DNA from 4 places in the Paenibacillus sp. FSL R5-192 genome. Region 2 is predicted to be linked to each of the others. Evidence: riboswitches for the same ligand, from Rfam matches in the RefSeq annotation. Region 2 holds a riboswitch; each other region holds the start of a gene.
The links. A riboswitch is a leader RNA that binds a small molecule or an ion and turns the genes downstream of it on or off. The one in region 2 is predicted to bind cyclic di-AMP.
Positions count from the first base shown of each region.

Region 1: it holds a riboswitch for cyclic di-AMP, as region 2 does, so the genes downstream of both, C161_RS07230 (hypothetical protein) here and C161_RS10520 (C40 family peptidase) in region 2, are expected to answer to the same signal.
Region 3: it holds a riboswitch for cyclic di-AMP, as region 2 does, so the genes downstream of both, C161_RS04570 (3D domain-containing protein) here and C161_RS10520 (C40 family peptidase) in region 2, are expected to answer to the same signal.
Region 4: it holds a riboswitch for cyclic di-AMP, as region 2 does, so the genes downstream of both, C161_RS26460 (3D domain-containing protein) here and C161_RS10520 (C40 family peptidase) in region 2, are expected to answer to the same signal.

Region 1 covers NZ_ASPR01000012.1:279,617-283,832, reverse strand. Annotated here, with positions in the region: gene C161_RS07240 (Nramp family divalent metal transporter) at 1-632, shown strand, start outside; gene C161_RS07235 (HAD family hydrolase) at 774-1,457, opposite strand; gene C161_RS07230 (hypothetical protein) at 1,632-2,030, opposite strand; cyclic di-AMP (ydaO/yuaA leader) riboswitch at 2,146-2,321, opposite strand; gene C161_RS07225 (glutathione peroxidase) at 2,693-3,172, shown strand; tRNA gene C161_RS07220 (tRNA-Leu) at 3,322-3,404, opposite strand; gene C161_RS07215 (urease accessory protein UreF) at 3,849-4,216, shown strand, end outside.
Region 2 covers NZ_ASPR01000014.1:468,520-472,735, reverse strand. Annotated here, with positions in the region: tRNA gene C161_RS10530 (tRNA-Leu) at 17-100, opposite strand; gene pelA (pectate lyase) at 277-1,239, opposite strand; cyclic di-AMP (ydaO/yuaA leader) riboswitch at 1,658-1,789, shown strand; gene C161_RS10520 (C40 family peptidase) at 1,795-2,259, shown strand; gene C161_RS10515 (carboxymuconolactone decarboxylase family protein) at 2,333-2,662, opposite strand; gene C161_RS10510 (hypothetical protein) at 2,804-3,022, opposite strand; gene C161_RS10505 (hypothetical protein) at 3,142-3,471, opposite strand; gene C161_RS10500 (xanthine phosphoribosyltransferase) at 3,569-4,150, opposite strand.
Region 3 covers NZ_ASPR01000007.1:49,644-53,859, reverse strand. Annotated here, with positions in the region: gene C161_RS04575 (TatD family hydrolase) at 168-938, shown strand; cyclic di-AMP (ydaO/yuaA leader) riboswitch at 1,180-1,433, shown strand; gene C161_RS04570 (3D domain-containing protein) at 1,707-2,891, shown strand; gene rnmV (ribonuclease M5) at 3,047-3,592, shown strand; gene rsmA (16S rRNA (adenine(1518)-N(6)/adenine(1519)-N(6))-dimethyltransferase RsmA) at 3,597-4,216, shown strand, end outside.
Region 4 covers NZ_ASPR01000049.1:274,575-278,790, reverse strand. Annotated here, with positions in the region: gene C161_RS26470 (ABC transporter substrate-binding protein/permease) at 71-1,534, shown strand; gene C161_RS26465 (amino acid ABC transporter ATP-binding protein) at 1,521-2,243, shown strand; cyclic di-AMP (ydaO/yuaA leader) riboswitch at 2,462-2,656, shown strand; gene C161_RS26460 (3D domain-containing protein) at 2,659-3,333, shown strand; gene C161_RS26455 (polysaccharide deacetylase family protein) at 3,441-4,216, opposite strand, start outside.

The DNA.
Region 1 (4,216 bases), on a different contig from region 2:
ACCTGCATTCTTCCATTGTGCAGACCCGTCAGATCGAACAGACACCACAGGGCAAAAAAGAAGCCATTCGGTACTCGACCATGGATTCTACGATTGCGCTGACACTGGCCCTGTTCATCAATGCAGCCATCCTGATTGTATCTGCCGCTGTATTTCACAGTGCTGGTATGACGCAGGTTGCTGAGATCGCTGATGCCTATCATCTGCTGACACCTCTATTGGGTACTACGGTCGCAAGTATCCTGTTCGGTGTGGCGCTGTTAGCATCAGGTCAGAACTCTACCCTTACAGGTACACTCGCTGGGCAGATCGTTATGGAAGGTTTCCTGAACATTCGAATTCCGGCTTGGCTACGCAGACTGGTCACACGTCTGATCGCCATCATCCCCGCGGTAATTGTGACAGCCATTGCAGGAGAACATGGCACAGAAGAACTACTCATTTTGAGCCAGGTCGTCCTGTCGCTTCAATTGCCGTTTGCTGTAATTCCCCTGGTGATGTTCACGAGTGATAAAAAAAGCATGGGTGCATTCGCCAACAAATTGTGGCTCAAAATCATCTCATGGGTCATTGCCGCGATTATCGTTGTGCTGAATGTATATCTGATCATTCAGACGATTCGGTTATTCTAATCTCATTTTAATTGGCTAAATACTAAAAAGGCTGATCAACTCCGGTATTTTATACCCAGTTGATCAGCCTTTATTGTTGCAATACAGCAACATGTTTCCTTTTATAGTAAAACTCAAACTCCAATAAACAACCATCTGCATCTAATCCTGATTTGGTATCAATAACGGCAAGAGTTGATCCAATGAATCAACAGTCCAATCCGCACGTTTGTCATCCGATAGTTCTGGCTGAAATCTTCCGTAACCCTGCATAATTCGAATCGTACGCATGCCCAGCTTCCGAGCAGGTATAATGTCGTTATCGATCCGATCGCCGATCATGACGGCTTCCTCCGGTTCACAACCGGCCTGCTTCAAGGCCACAGCGTATAACTCAGGGTCTGGCTTGGACACTCCTTCTTCAGCCGAACATGCCAGAACATCAACATACTTCCGCAAGCCGTAGCTCTCCAGTCTCTCTTCCGTTCCAGGACTCTGATTGGCAATAATGCCAATGCGATAATGCCGTGACAACTGCTGAAGAACGGAATCTGCTGAAGGAAAAGGACGTTCAAGATCTTTTTGAAACTTCAGCTTGTCCTGAATCTGTTTTTGATGTCCCTCGTCTTTAACAAATGTGCGAATTGCCACTCTCATAGGCCATTGCTCATATTTTCGGTAACAGTTCGCGAACAGTTCGCGTACCGTCTCAATCTTCACCGGATACCCCAAAACACAAGCTTCACGGACGAACTGTCCAATAATATCATCAACCGGCTCCCATTCATCCACCAGTGTATCTCCAACATCAAAAAACAACCATTTCAATCCACCTACATCCGGCACGCCAATTCCTCCTTGTAAGCATAAAAAAGAAGACTCACCATCCTGCATGAGTCTCCTCAAACTTCCGTTTATCGATGAATCAATTTCATAATACCTTGAGTGAATTCTGAAATTGATTCTAATACATTCAATTATAACAGGCACCTTACACCTGAGCAATCACAAGCTATGGCATTAACCATTGAGGAGAAAGCCAACTTCCCCATTGAGCGAATATACAATCCGGTCTGCGCCCATGCCCCGATAGATGCCCTTAGGATGACTCTGCTCCGTAATGACGCACAGGGATTTCGATGTCCATGAACGGCAGATCTGTAAATAACGACAGGTCAGATTCAGGCTGTTCTCGAAAATAAACACGTTGCCTACGCTGCCCTGCGGCAAAAACCATTTTTGAGCTGCAGCCGTGTTCATGCGAATGACATGTTCTACTCCGATTCTACGGAGTCTGCGCTCTTCCCCTGCACTGTTGGTTAGAACGGCAAACGGCATTTTTTTGTACATCAGTAATTTGATAAATTTGCGTCCTGCTTCATTTGGAGCAGTCACTAAGATCATCTCAGTATCCATCATTCGTTCCTCCCTTGGCGTGAAAAGACAACAAAAAAGAAGCGTGGGGGACCAAGGCCTCCCGAACGCTTCTTAAAGAATCCATGGCGAAAACGCCATGAACCAGCGTACGGCTTGTTGCCTCTCCCTTTAACGCTTACGAGGTTAGCTGACGGATTCGGGCGCGAGAGTCGCCCTATTTCCGGCTGTCACCGGAAAATTCACCCCATGAATGCCTACTGTCCTGGACAGCGCATTCCGTTGGTTCCCCCGTTTTCCACTCATGAATGAATGGAAACTCAGCGATTAAAACATCGTTCGTATATCTTAAGATAAGATCGAGCGATATTATCGTTTGTTTCGTTTTTCATATACAATTTAGTTTAAATTGAAATTACGTTATGAATCATACACCCGTGCCATGACGGTGTAAAGTCCTCACAGATCACCGAATCGGCAGATTTTTGCCAATACTCATCCATAATAACGCTTACAATAAGGTTATACTCTATCCATCTCTTCAAGGCTATCTAATTCTCACTCTGACGAAAATCCCTTCGCAATTCATTCACGTATTCCGCACAACTTGCCTGTTTTGATTCTTTTAACACCATATTAGTTTTGCAATATTTAATTGCAACCAATATAATAGAAGATATAAGAGTAAATAAATGGAGGCGATTTAGATGACAGTCTACGATTACAAAGTGAATACCCTTCGCGGTCAAGAAGTTGAAATGTCCGACTACCGTGACAAAGTGCTCCTGATCGTGAATACGGCAAGCTCATGCGGCCTTACCCCTCAATTCAAAGGTCTTCAAGAACTGCAAGACAAGTTTCAAGATGCTCCATTTGAAGTTCTTGGTTTCCCAAGTAACCAGTTTGCACAGGAAAAAGGATCTTCCGACGATATTGCCGAGTTCTGTCAGATGAATTATGGCGTGAGCTTCCCCATGTTTGAGAAAATTGATGTGAACGGATCAAGCGCTCACCCTCTTTTCCAACACCTTAGTACAGAAGCTCCTGGCCTGCTCGGCTCCAAAGCAATCAAATGGAATTTCACCAAATTCCTTGTGGATCAGAACGGACAGGTCATTAAACGTTATGCTCCCAAAACAACACCGGACAAGATTGAAGAAGATATCAAGAACTTGCTGCAAAAATAATACACAGGCCACCCGTAGCGGGAAGGTAGAGCAGTATTGCCCCGGTAATGGATGGCTTTTTTTTCTCAACTTTGATGTCATACTGTTCGAAAAAGACAAAAAAAGAAGCTTTCCAATAACGGAAAGCTTCTTTTTAATCGTTCATATGATGCGGTCGAGAGGACTCGAACCTCCACGGGCATACGCCCACTACCCCCTCAAGATAGCGTGTCTGCCATTCCACCACGACCGCATGTCGTAAATAATCGGCAACAGAATTGATTATACCGGGTTCAGAACTAAAAGTAAAGTATTTTTTAATACTTCTTTTTCAGCTAGGCATTTTCATCAAAAATCGCATAATCTCGTCATCTTTACCCATGAACTGCATATTATTAGATTTGATCCCCTCTTTTTCGGTAAGAGCCGATCTTGTTGATTCATTTATATATAGTCCTTCCTTATATATGGTCCTCCCTGCACTTCGCCACATAAATAACACAGTGAGTTATATAAAATAACACAAATATTGAATTTCAAATTTAATCCATTAAATTTCACGGATACTATTGACAAAAAGCGGACATTTATGGGATGATAACTATCATATAATTCGGATTTTTAAACAAAATGCAAACAAAAAGGGATATTAATGTCACTTAAAGTAACATTTAACGAACACAGGAGGCGAATGATTGTGAACCGTGGGAATAAGCTGCTCGATTATGTCAAACTGCTTGATTCCTCTATTCAGGTTGGAGGGTTCACCCATTCCTTCGGCATGGATATCCATATCAGGGAGGGTACCATTCGTAATGCTGAAGATCTCGAATCATTCATGCGTTGTCAGTTGCATCCCAGCATCGTTCGTCTTGAAGGTATGGCCATCAAAGGCATCTATACCGCAGCAGATCACAAGGATACATGGCGGATAGCTCTGATCGACAAGCTCGTCCATGTTCAGCGAACCCCTGGAGATCTCAGAGAACAAGCTGCCGCCATGGGTAAACGATTGATCAGACTTGCACGCGCTCTGCACCCCTGGATTGAATTCAGCCAGCTCGA
Region 2 (4,216 bases):
AAGTCTTTTTATTAGATGCGGTCGAGAGGACTCGAACCTCCACGGGGGTTAGCCCACACGGACCTGAACCGTGCGCGTCTGCCAATTCCGCCACGACCGCATATTGTATCTCCGTCATCAATATCGGCGACAATAAATAATATATCATGCGTAATCTATCATGTCAACACTGAAAATAATAACAATAAAGCCCGAATCAGACGTCCATGTCGATTCGGGCTTTACCTTTAACTGCTGCTAATAGTTTGGTTCATTAAAACGGAAGCATACTACAAATTACAGCTTGGAAGGCCAGTTGCCATACCATGCATAACCGCCTCTTCTTTCTTTATCAATATCACTTAATTTGTATTTAACTACCCCGTCACGACCAATAAAGATTGGTTTATCCGTTCCGATCTCATAGAAGCGTGCCCAAATTGGTGCAGCTTTGGAATCAGCGATAATTTTACTATCTCCATTAGCTCTTTCATACTTGTAACCCGTAATTTTCACTTTGTTAAACCAAGCCTCCGCTCCTTTAATGGATGCGGTAATTTTAGCGTTAGCAGGTCTGGTTTTCAGAAATTTAACAATCGTTACACTCTCTCCAGCTGTCAGTGATGGCACTTCGTAGATTCTTGCGCTCGCTGGTTTAAGAGAGCTGGAATCATGTTGTTGTCCCCATGCTGTCAGCTTACCACCTGAAACGACCTGTGTATTCAGAATCGCCTCCACACCTTTGGCAACTGAATTTTTACTGCGGTTAGCAAGTGTGCTGTCGATAAATGAGAAATCACCTTTGCGTGCTGCTACTTCATCCAGCATGATCATTACATTAATCATGGCATCATCATTGTAAGTGATGTGCTTGTGGTATCCGGAGCTTTGGTAAACTTGTGGCCACCCGCCGTTTGAATACTGCATGTTGATCAAAAAGTTAATTCCTTTGATTGCAGCTGTGGAGTAACGCGGATCATTCGTCTTTTTAAATTCCTTCGCCAATCTTCTAATTTCTGAGTATGTAGCCTTGTTGTCTATCGTGGACTTTGCCCACTCTCCACTTGTCTGTTTATAATCTTTTCTCCAACCTCCATCCGGCAGCTGGTTCTTCAAAATATCAGAAATACTCGCTGTAGTACCCGACGCATCTGCAGCAGATACCGTCCCTACAGGGAGAACTGCCATTCCAACTACTGAGAACACCATCGTACATGCCAGGACAAAAGTAATTATTTTCTTCGCTTTCAAATGTAACACTCTCCTATGTTCGTTTTTATAAATCTTCCACTTCTACTTTACCTATGATATACGCCCCAAACCTCCTTTATTTGTATTTATCGCATAATAAAATCAATTTTCATCCAATATGTGGATTGGATAATCAGATAATATGCAAAAAATCGATTTTTGTCAATATATGCAACTTAATGAATATAATCTCTCTAATTCTACATAACGGGATAGTTCTTTTAACTCATGACAAACCTATTTATTTATCCAAATTCGTCTTAAACGAACCAATAATGACGTTTTTGTCATGAATGATACCCAAACTTGATCCCTTCTTTCATATAAAAACCTTAATTCCGCTAACATTGAGGTATTACGAAGGGTTTTAAATGGGTTTGACAATTACGCATTTATGCAATATAGTTTCAAATAGTTACAAAAACTTAATTATTCATTGCCGAGTTTCATGTTTGAAAACGGGGGAACCAATTTGGGTGAATTATTCTTATACATAGGAAATATAGGGAACCTTCTACCGAACCCTTAGCTAACTCCGTAGGCATCGAAGGGAGAACATTGATTTTGAAAAAACTGATTATCTCCATTTTTGGAGCAGCTGTATTATTTACATCCGGGGCAACAAGCACAGAGGCAAGCAGTATCAACTCCGTAGTGAACAACATGACAGGTATTCCTTACAAATGGGGTGGCACAACTGTAGCCGGCTTCGACTGTTCTGGTTTTATGAGATATCTTTTCAACAAATACAGCATTGAATTACCACGTACTTCGCAGCAGCAAGCCAAAGCAGGTACTCCCGTATCCAAGAGCAATGTTCGGACAGGTGATCTGGTGTTCTTTAATACAACAGGCAAAGGCATTTCACATACAGGTGTATATATCGGCGGCGGACAATTCGCTCATGCCTCCAGCAGTAAAGGTGTAAGCATCACGAAGTTATCGAATCCATACTTCAATGATCGTTATGTAACAGCACGTCGGGTAACTGGACAGTTTATGTATGATAAAATGTTAGGTAAAATGTGATTCACATACAAAAAGGCATCGGTTATTAACCGGATGCCTTTTTTGCACTTAAAAATTTATGTTGCATTGCTTACTAATGCAGCGCCTTCTGCACTCGCATCGCACCCTGAGACAGGGCATGTCCTCCACCAACAGCTCCGGCCACGGCTACGGTCTCCATGATCTCCTGATCTGTTGCACCCTTGGCACGGGCTTCTTCTACATGGTAGAAGGTACATACCTCATTGTTGGCGAATAATCCAATGCCAAGTGCAATTAGCTGTTTTGTCTTCGCATCAATCACGCCAGGTTGGAAGCATTCTCCGGTAAACTCATGATACGACTTCACCACACCTGGCAGCACATCGCTTAATGCTCCAATCTGATCCTTGTAGGCATGAACTTTATCATTCATCAATGTCATGGCTTGTAGCACACCCTCTCGGCTATAGTTACAGATCTTCCTCACTGTACCTATCTTCTCTCCCGAGTGAGCCAATTATGCCAAGAAATCATGGTAATTCCAAACATTTAACGCGCATGGCCCTGCCATAATTATAAGCTGTTACTCACTAAGTGGACTCTGGCGCGGCTCGCTGAACAGCTGATAGCTGTAACCTCGGTCCAGCTTAACGACACGTCGATTCTGACGACGGATAAGTACCTGCTCGCCATCCCAGGCAACCACAATGCCCTTCACGTCGTTCGATTCCAGCTCGTCCCGTACGACTCTAACTTTCTCACCTGACAGACGCAGGGCGTCCAATTCTGTATCACTAATCATCTTCATGGCTCCTATATTTCAAATTTATTTACAAAAAGAGACCTAAATGAAAAGTCATTTAGGTCTCACGTGACTGTATTGGACTGTCATGTCATTCGAAATTATGTCCCGACTGAAAGTTACCGCTGCGCGTGCTCTTTGCTGTCGTTCTTCTCGAACCAAAAATCAAGCACTTTGGCGGACATCACACGTTCTTCAAGGTACTCCACTTGATGCGGTGTAAATTGTTCTTTCCAAGAGAAGGACAACTCTTCGCACAAGCCTACAATCGTCAGTAATTCTGACCAGGCAACATAGCGTTTGTACCAGAAAAATTGAGGATGTTCAATCATATAGGGATAAAGGTCATCGAATTCCGTATGTTTACAATCCAGGGCACGTTCAAAATGAACTTTCGATTCCGCCAGCTTATCATTAAAAAATTGTTCTGTTGCCGGTTGGTTCCCCATGGTGTTGCCTCCTCTCCCTAACATAACCCCATTATAAATGAAATCGGCGGTCATGCAAAGGCATAGTTCAAAAAATAGGCCCTATTCCTTTAAAATGTCACATTTCGTTATCGTCAAATTGTACTGTTCCATCGTTCAGGGAACGAATGCGTACCAAGGCTTCCACCGGAATACCCTGTTCACGAATCGTGCGTGCCCCTGCCTGGAAACTTTTCTCGACCACAACGCCGAATCCGACAAGTTCCGCACCGGAACGCTCGATAATTTTGATGACGCCACGAGCGGCATCTCCATTGGCAATGATATCATCAATGAACAAAATGCGGTCATTCTCATGAATGAACTCGCGGGATACCATAATGTCAGTTACAATTCCTTTGGTAAAGGACGGTACACGTTCACAGTAAGCATCAGGATCAGCCAGAAGTGTTTTTTTGCGACGGGCGAATACAAGGGGCACCCCAAGTTCATAGGCTGCGGCAAACGCAACCGGAATCCCTGAGGATTCTACCGTGATTACCCGAGTTACTCCACTTTCACGAAAACGGGCAGCAAACTCACGTCCCATCTCCATCGTTAATGCAGGATCAATCTGGTGGTTCAACAGACCATCCAGCTTTAATACTTGATCCGAGATAACCACACCTTCTTGTAAAATTCGTTGTTTCAATAATTCCATGATTTGACCTCCCAAGCCTATCCTATGAGGTAAAAGTATCATATATCTATCTATAAGTTCAAGCGA
Region 3 (4,216 bases), on a different contig from region 2:
ATATCTGTATATCTTCTATATATTGTAGTTGTGAAGAAACAAACGTAATGATGTAATACACAGATACCCAAAATGTTTTATGTATGAGTCATTGAATTATTGAATTTTACAAATTGGATTTTGAAAAAGAAGATAGTCGTTATTTCGACATGAAGGGAGATACAGACATGATGCTGTTCGACACACATACACATCTGGATGCACCACAATTCGACGAGGACCGCGAGGACATGATTCAGCGTGCTGTGGATGCAGGAGTTGGTCGCATGATCAACATTGGCTTTAACCGGGAGACAATTCCAACCACAATGAAACTCGCTGAAACATATGACTTTATATATGCAGCTGTAGGGTGGCATCCCGTAGATGCGATCACAATGCAGGAGGGCGATTTGGAGTGGATTGCATCTTTATGCAAGCATGAAAAAGTGGTTGCGATCGGTGAGATTGGATTGGATTATCACTGGGATACTTCACCAAAAGAAATACAGCATCGCGTATTACGACAACAAATTGCTTTGGCGCGTGAAGTGAACATGCCAATTGTCATCCATAATCGGGATGCACATGAGGATATCATAAGAATTTTGCGTGAAGAGAAAGCGGGTGAAGTTGGTGGTGTGATGCACTCGTTCTCAGGCAGCTGGGAAACAGCAAAAAGTTGTCTCGATATGGGCTTCCATCTCTCCTTCGGAGGACCGATCACATTCAAAAATGCAAAGCAGCCCAAAGAGGTGCTGGAGAAGGTTCCTATGGACCGTTTTTTCATTGAAACAGATGCTCCATATTTGACACCTCACCCTTATCGTGGGAAGCGAAATGAGACAGCGCATGTACGTCTGGTTGCAGAGGCAGCTGCGGAAATTAAAGGCATTTCGGTGGAGGAAATTGCTGCAATAACAACCAAAAATGCCATGGAACGATTTGGGATTCGTTAAAAAAACGAGCAAATGAGGTGAAAAAGGCAGGTAAGCGGAGGTAATTTGCCCTTTGATCCAAATAAATCAAGAATATTACAATATTTTAACCAAATATTCAGAAAAACGTACTTGATCAACGCTTTACAACATGCATCAAAACAGGATATCATCTTTTCAGTGAATTGTTGTGCGGAAAATTGGACAGATGTTCGGGGGATGAACAAAGGGACACTTTCCGATGAAACAACATTACTTTCATGAATCAGTCTCGCTGAGTCTCCGTTATCGGAGAGCGGGGGAACCAATAGGGCTTAAACATCGGTGTATTTGGCCGATGCGCAACGTTCGCTGACCCAAAAGCAGCGAAGGGAACTGCGAAGCCGTATTTGATTTCTTCTTTGGGTCTCGGGGTGAATTCAAGGGCGTCCGCCATGAGCGGGTGACCCAAGATAGGGCGGCTCTCTTTCGCCCGAACCCGACAGCTAACCTCGCAAGCGGAAAAAGAGAGGCAACCTCGTGCATGAATTTCCGATATTCAGAATCATTCGGAAGCCACGGAAGAGTTCCTCTTACACTCTTTCTTTGGCTTTTTTGTTTTTGAATAAAAGAAATATTGTCATCATACGGTAGGTATTCAGGAGGATGACATCATGTTGCGAAGATTGATTCATGGTGCAGAATCGGATTATGTTGGTCCAATCTGTGTTCTGTAGAAAATTTGGTATAGTCACGTCAAAGACATCATGCATTACTTTAGACGGCGAGGCTATGAAGGAGGACGGAGAAGTGGGCACATTCCAACCAGAAGAGACCCATGAGTCACGATCATCCAGTAAGTCTTTCGCGTTGCGGTGGAAGCATGAGAACATGCGTCAAATGGCATTGATCGCGATTTTCTCAATTGCGCTTACAATCATGATCTTGTTAGTCGTTTACGGTCAGGCCGGGAAACAAATTTCGCTGGTTATTGATGGCAAAGCTCAGGTGGTAGAGACTCGTACAGGAATGCTTCAGGAAATGCTGGAGGAGCAGTCGATCACAGTCAGCCCTCACGATAAGGTATCCATGTCCATGAATGGGGCGATTACAGATGGAGACCGAATCGTTATTGAGCGGGCCGTTCCAGTTAACATTACGGCAGACGGAGACACCAAGACTCTGTATACAACCGATTCATCGGTAGAAGATGCAATTCAAAAATCAGGTATTCAAGTTGAAAGTAATGATAAAGTGTATCCGGCGCTTGGAACTGCGATCAAAGCGGAGATGAAGATCCGTGTAGTGCGCGTAACAAAGCGTACAGTGGAAGTAGAGCAACCGATCGCTTACAAAGTCATTAAAACGGCTGACCCTAGCTTATACAAAGGGGATAACCGTGTCGTTGTGAACGGCAAAGAAGGCACAATTGTGCAGCATATCGAAAAGGTATTTCAGGATGGAGAATTGGTCTCCAAAAAAATGGTCGGCAAATCTGTCGCGAATAATCGTGTAGATAAAGTGATCGCTGTCGGCACCAAAGCAAAACCGGTCGTGAAAGAACCTGAGATTCAGACCGTATCGGCTCAAACGTCAACAACCAAAAAGGCTACAACAACGAACTCGAAGAAAACATCTGCCTCGGGCAGCAAAGTGATTACCGTATCCGGGACTTCTTTTAAATACTCCAAAGTACTTAAAAATGTATCCATGACTGCCTACTCTTCCGAAGAGCCTGGCATTGGAACTAAAACAGCTTCCGGTACTCGTGTAACGGAAGGACGCACCATTGCGGTTGATCCCAAAGTCATTCCAATTGGCTGGTGGGTATATATCGAAGGTCTGGGATTCCGTCGTGCGGAAGATACAGGCGGTGCCATTAAAGGCAACAAAATTGATGTGTATTATGACAGTGTGAAGCATGCCCTGAATTTTGGACGTAAGAAAGGCAAGACGGTCTACGTGATCGGTCCGGTGAAGCCGGAAGCGAACTAAAATCGTTTTACTTTGAAATGGGAATGCTATAAAATAGTTGCATGAATGATTCATGCGGAATATGCGGCGGAGGAGTCTGAATTCAGTCTCCCCCGCCGTTTGGCAGAGAAGAGGATATTCCTCTTCTTTTTGCGTTAGAAAGGAAGAAATGGAACATGATAAAAGAAATCATTGTGGTGGAAGGCCGTGACGATACGGTAGCTATCCGTCGGGCCGTGGAAGCCGATACCATAGAAACAGGTGGATCAGCAATCAACCAACGCATTCTGAAGCGGATTGCGCTTGCTCAGGAGAGACGGGGAGTCATTGTACTGACAGATCCGGATCATGCTGGCGAACGCATTCGAAAAATTATTGCGAACAAGGTGCCAGGCTGCAAACATGCCTTCATTCCGGAAGCCGATGCAACGCGCAAAGGGGACATTGGGGTGGAGAATGCCTCACCAGAGGCGATCCGTCATGCTCTGGCGCGCGTACATACTTCATACGAAGGTGCTCCGAGCCTGATCGATTGGGAGGACCTGATCGCGGCAGGACTTATTGTGCATCCGCAGGCTGCTGCACGTCGCATGGAGATGGGCAATCTGCTGGGCATCGGTTATTGTAACGGTAAGCAGTTCCACAAACGCCTCAGTGTATTTCAGATTACACGGGAAGAGTTCTCTACAGCATTAGCGCAAATTGAACGTGAAGGATTGTGAGCATATGAAGAACATGGAAGAGACGATTGAAATTGCAACGCCCAAGCGTACGAAAGAGATTATTCAAAGACACGGATTCTCATTTAAGAAAAGTCTGGGTCAGAACTTTCTGATCGATCAAAATATACTGAACAAAATTGTTAATGCAGCCGATCTGGACGAGTCCAAGGGCGCACTGGAGATCGGGCCGGGTATTGGAGCCCTCACGGAGCGACTGGCTCGGGTAGCCGGTCCCGTCACAGCCGTAGAGATTGACCAGCGCTTAATCCCAATCCTGGGAGAAGTGATGCAGCCTTATTCGAATGTACGTGTTCATCATGGGGATGTGCTGAAGCTTGATCTGGCTGAGTTGTTTAATACGGATTTTGCATCCGTGGACAAAGTCAGTGTTGTGGCTAACCTGCCTTATTATGTAACGACTCCAATCATGATGAAACTGCTGGAAGAGAAGCTGCCGGTAGACAGCATTGTTGTCATGATCCAAAAAGAAGTGGCTGAACGCATGGCTGCTGCACCAGGATCAAAAGACTACGGTAGTCTAAGCATCGCAGTTCAGTACTACAGTATGCCGGAACTTGTGTGTATTGTGCCTCCTACGGTCTTCATTCCGCAACCTAATGTGGA
Region 4 (4,216 bases), on a different contig from region 2:
ATTGTACTTTATAATGACTCAGTCATCAACATGAGAAGCATACAAAGTATTGTAAGGGGAGAGAAAAAGGTTGAAATTAATAAGTCGTTACACCATGATGCTGTTGACCTTTGTTATTCTGCTGACGACTGCCGTTCCTGTGGCACTTGCTAGTGGAACTACAGATAATTCAAGCAGTAAAAAGCTGGTGCTCGGTACAAGTGCCGATTTTGCACCATATGAATTCCATAAAGTGATTAATGGCAAAGATGAAATCGTCGGCTTCGATATTGAGATCGCCAAAGAGATTGCCAAAGATCTTGGCGCTGAGCTTGTGATTGAGGATATGGGCTTCGACGGTCTTCTGCCTTCATTGCAGAGCGGGCGTGTTGATCTGGTGATTTCAGGTATGACGCCGACGGATGAGCGGAAGAAAAGTATCGATTTTTCCGACACCTATTATAAGTCAAAACAAGTGATTATGGTTCGCAATGTGGATAAAGACAAATATCCAACCATGGCAGAACTTGAAAATGCGAAGATTGGCGTTCAGAAAGGCTCCATTCAGGAAACGATCGGACAGAGTATTCCAGGAGCGAAGCTTACTGCGCTGGATAAAATCTCGGATATCGTGCTTCAACTGCAAACAAAACGCATTGACGCGGCAATCGTTGAAGATACCGTTGCTGTAGGTTATCTGGACGATATCATTGGACTTGCTGCTGCTGTTCCGGACGAAGAGCAAGCAGAAGCGGCAATCGGGATTCGTAAAGGTAATACCGAGCTGCTAGCTGCAGTAAATGGAACACTGGAGCGACTGAAAAGCGAAGATAAAATCAATCAGATGGTGACGGACGCCAGCCTCTTGATGGCGGATAAAGCGAACAAATCACAAAATATTTTCCAAGTATTCTGGGAGTACAAAAGTTTCTATGCTACAGGTGTAGGATACACACTTCTGTTGTCTGCACTTGGGGTTATCTTCGGGGTAATTATTGGATTGATCATCTGTTTGTTCCGTTTGCATGACGCTGCAATCTTGCGCTGGATCGGTACGGCTTACGTTGAAGTGATCCGTGGCACACCGATGTTGGTACAGTTGATGATTATTTACTATGGTTTTTCCCTGAGCTTTGGCATTAACTTCACTGCACTTCAGGCAGGTATCATTACACTTTCAATCAATAGTGGTGCCTATCTGGCGGAGATTTTCCGTGCAGGTATCCAAGGTGTGGATCGTGGTCAGTTGGAGGCAGCGCGTTCATTAGGTATGGGAAGAGGCGCCGCGATGCGTTATATCATATTGCCACAAGCCTTCAAAGCTGTATTACCAGCGATCGGTAATGAATTCATAACTATCATCAAAGAATCCTCCATTATCTCCGTTATCGGTATGGTGGACATTATGTATCAGGCAAGTGTAGTCAAGAACATTACGTACCAAGGCTTGAGTCCATTTTTGATTGCAGCAGCCATCTACTTTGTAATGACGTTCATTTTGTCCAAGCTGCTGGGACGACTGGAAAGGAAGTTGAGTGCAAGTGATAGACGTTAGACAATTACACAAATCTTATGGAAATAACGATGTGCTTAAGGGCATAAACGTGACGATTGGCAAAGGTGAGGTTGTCGTGGTCATCGGTCCTTCTGGTTCAGGTAAAAGTACGTTCTTGCGTTGTCTGAATCTGCTGGAACAGCCTACCTCAGGAGAGATTGATTTTGAAGGCGTGTCAATCACGGACCCCAAGCATAACATTAACGCAACTCGTGAGAAAATGGGCATGGTGTTCCAGCACTTCAACCTGTTCCCACACAAAACGGTAGAGCAAAACATTACGATTGCTCCAATTAAAGTGAAGAAACAATCCACTCAGGAAGCGGAAAAAATTGCTGCTGATCTGCTTAACACCGTGGGCTTGTACGATAAAAAAGATACATTCCCGAATCAGCTGTCTGGTGGACAGAAGCAGCGGATCGCCATTGCTAGAGCATTGGCCATGCAGCCGCATGTGATGCTGTTTGACGAGCCTACGTCGGCACTGGATCCTGAGATGGTCGGCGAAGTGCTGGATGTCATGAAACGTCTTGCAGAAGGCGGAATGACGATGGTCATCGTAACCCATGAGATGGGTTTCGCACGTGAAGTGGGAGACCGCATCTTGTTCATGGATGGCGGGGTTATTGTGGAAGAGGGAACACCTGATGAGGTGTTTGGAGCACCCAAAAATTCACGTACACGTGATTTTCTTGCGAAAGTACTCTAAACGATGTGATCAAATAGCGTTACTGACTTCGAGTCGGTAACGCTATTTTTTATGGATAATAATGACGTATGGATTCGGAAAAGTAACTATTCTGTTACCAAATGTAAAGGAATCGGGTCAACCAAACTTTCTGAATTAACCAGTATTCTTACAAATGCTTACATGCTAAAAACCATTTGGTAAGAATTACTACAAGTTCAGGTTACAAAATTGTGATATATTGAACTCTGCCGAAACTTCCGGACAGGGAGTGCGGGGGATGTAACGATGCAGATTGTGCAGGGGGAAGATCTACAGCACACTGCTTGGGGTGAATTGGGTACATAACGTTTCAAATGTAACGAAGAACCTATAGGGTGGGCTCCTCATCCGAATCCGACAACTAACTTCGCAGGCACAATGAGGGAGGAAGACCATGATTAACAAGAAACGTATAGCCAAAACAGCAGTAGCATTAATGACAACAGCAATGCTCATTCAAGCCGTTCCGGCTCACGCCGATTCAGTTCATGTGGCCAAAGAAGGGGATACCTTCTACACCTTATCAAAACAATATGGAGTAGCACTCAACACGTTAATTAAAGCAAACAACGACATTTCGGCTTACAACATTTATGGTGGTTTGAAAATTACGATTCCCGGTAAGGCAAACAATGTAGCAGACGCTGCGGCAACGGAGAGCAAGACCCAAGCGAAGACTGTTACTACAGCAAGCTTGGACGTCAACGCAGATAATAAAGTTGTTCAAGCCTGGGGTAAAACATTCGATTACAGCAAAGCTGTGAACGTAAAAGCAACGGCATACTCTGCAGATCCGTCTGAAAATGGAGGCTGGGGTGCAGTCGATTATTTCGGAAATGACCTTGAACTGGGTACGATTGCAGTTGATCCAAGTGTAATTCCACTTGGAACCAAAGTACTGGTAACTGGTCACAGCCATCCAGGATTGCCAAAACAGGCTTTTGTAGCCACAGCGCGGGATGTGGGCGGTGCAATCAAGGGTCACCGGATTGATATCTTTATCCCGGGTAGCAAACAGTCTGTAAGCTCATTTGGTTTTCAGGATATCGAGCTGTACATTCTGAAGTAGAGAGAAAATAACATTTAAAATGAATTCAAACAGGGTGTCTGCCAGTCGCTAATTCGCGATTGAACAGCACCCTTTTAATATTCTCATTATTTGTTATCACGGTCATCCTAATCTTTGGCCTTGGGCAATCCCAGCATTTCGTCCAAGGTGACCAGTTCATATCCCCGATTACGTAGTTCCTCAATAATTTCAGGCAAAGCCTCAATCGTGCCGTTCAGGTTTGACCCTACACCGCCTCCAGCATGTTGCAGAACGATGGAGCCAGGTTTCACGGCAGAGAGGATGTTATCTTTCACCTGTTCCTTTGAAAGGCCTTTCCAGTCCAGGGAGTCTACGTTCCAGTTCACAATGCTATAATGTTGTTTGGCAGCCCATCTCAGCTGTTCTTCATTAATGTCTCCATAAGGTGGCCGAATCATCTTGGGCGTATATCCCGCCAAACGTTGAATAATATCCCCGGTATGTAAAATTTGTTTGCGAAAGGCATTCATCGACAGCTTACTGAATTCAGGATGATTGTAGCTGTGATTACCAACCATATGCCCTTCCTTAACGATGCGTTTCACTAGATCCGGATGTTTCTCAGCACGACTACCCACGATGAAGAATGTAGCTCTGACATTGTATTTCTTCAATACATCCAGCACTTGTGGAGTAAACCGTGGATCAGGTACATCATCAAAAGTCAGTGCAACCTTCTTGGTTGAAGGACCATTGGTTTTGAACGTATCGGCATATTTTTGACGTAATTGTCCCAATGTCAGTTGTTCTTCTTCCGCAGAATCCAAACCTGATACGGATTCACCTGGCGGGCTTGAAACATCCCGCGATGAAACTGGAGCATGAGATCCCCCGAGAAAAATAACGATAACCATCAGCATAA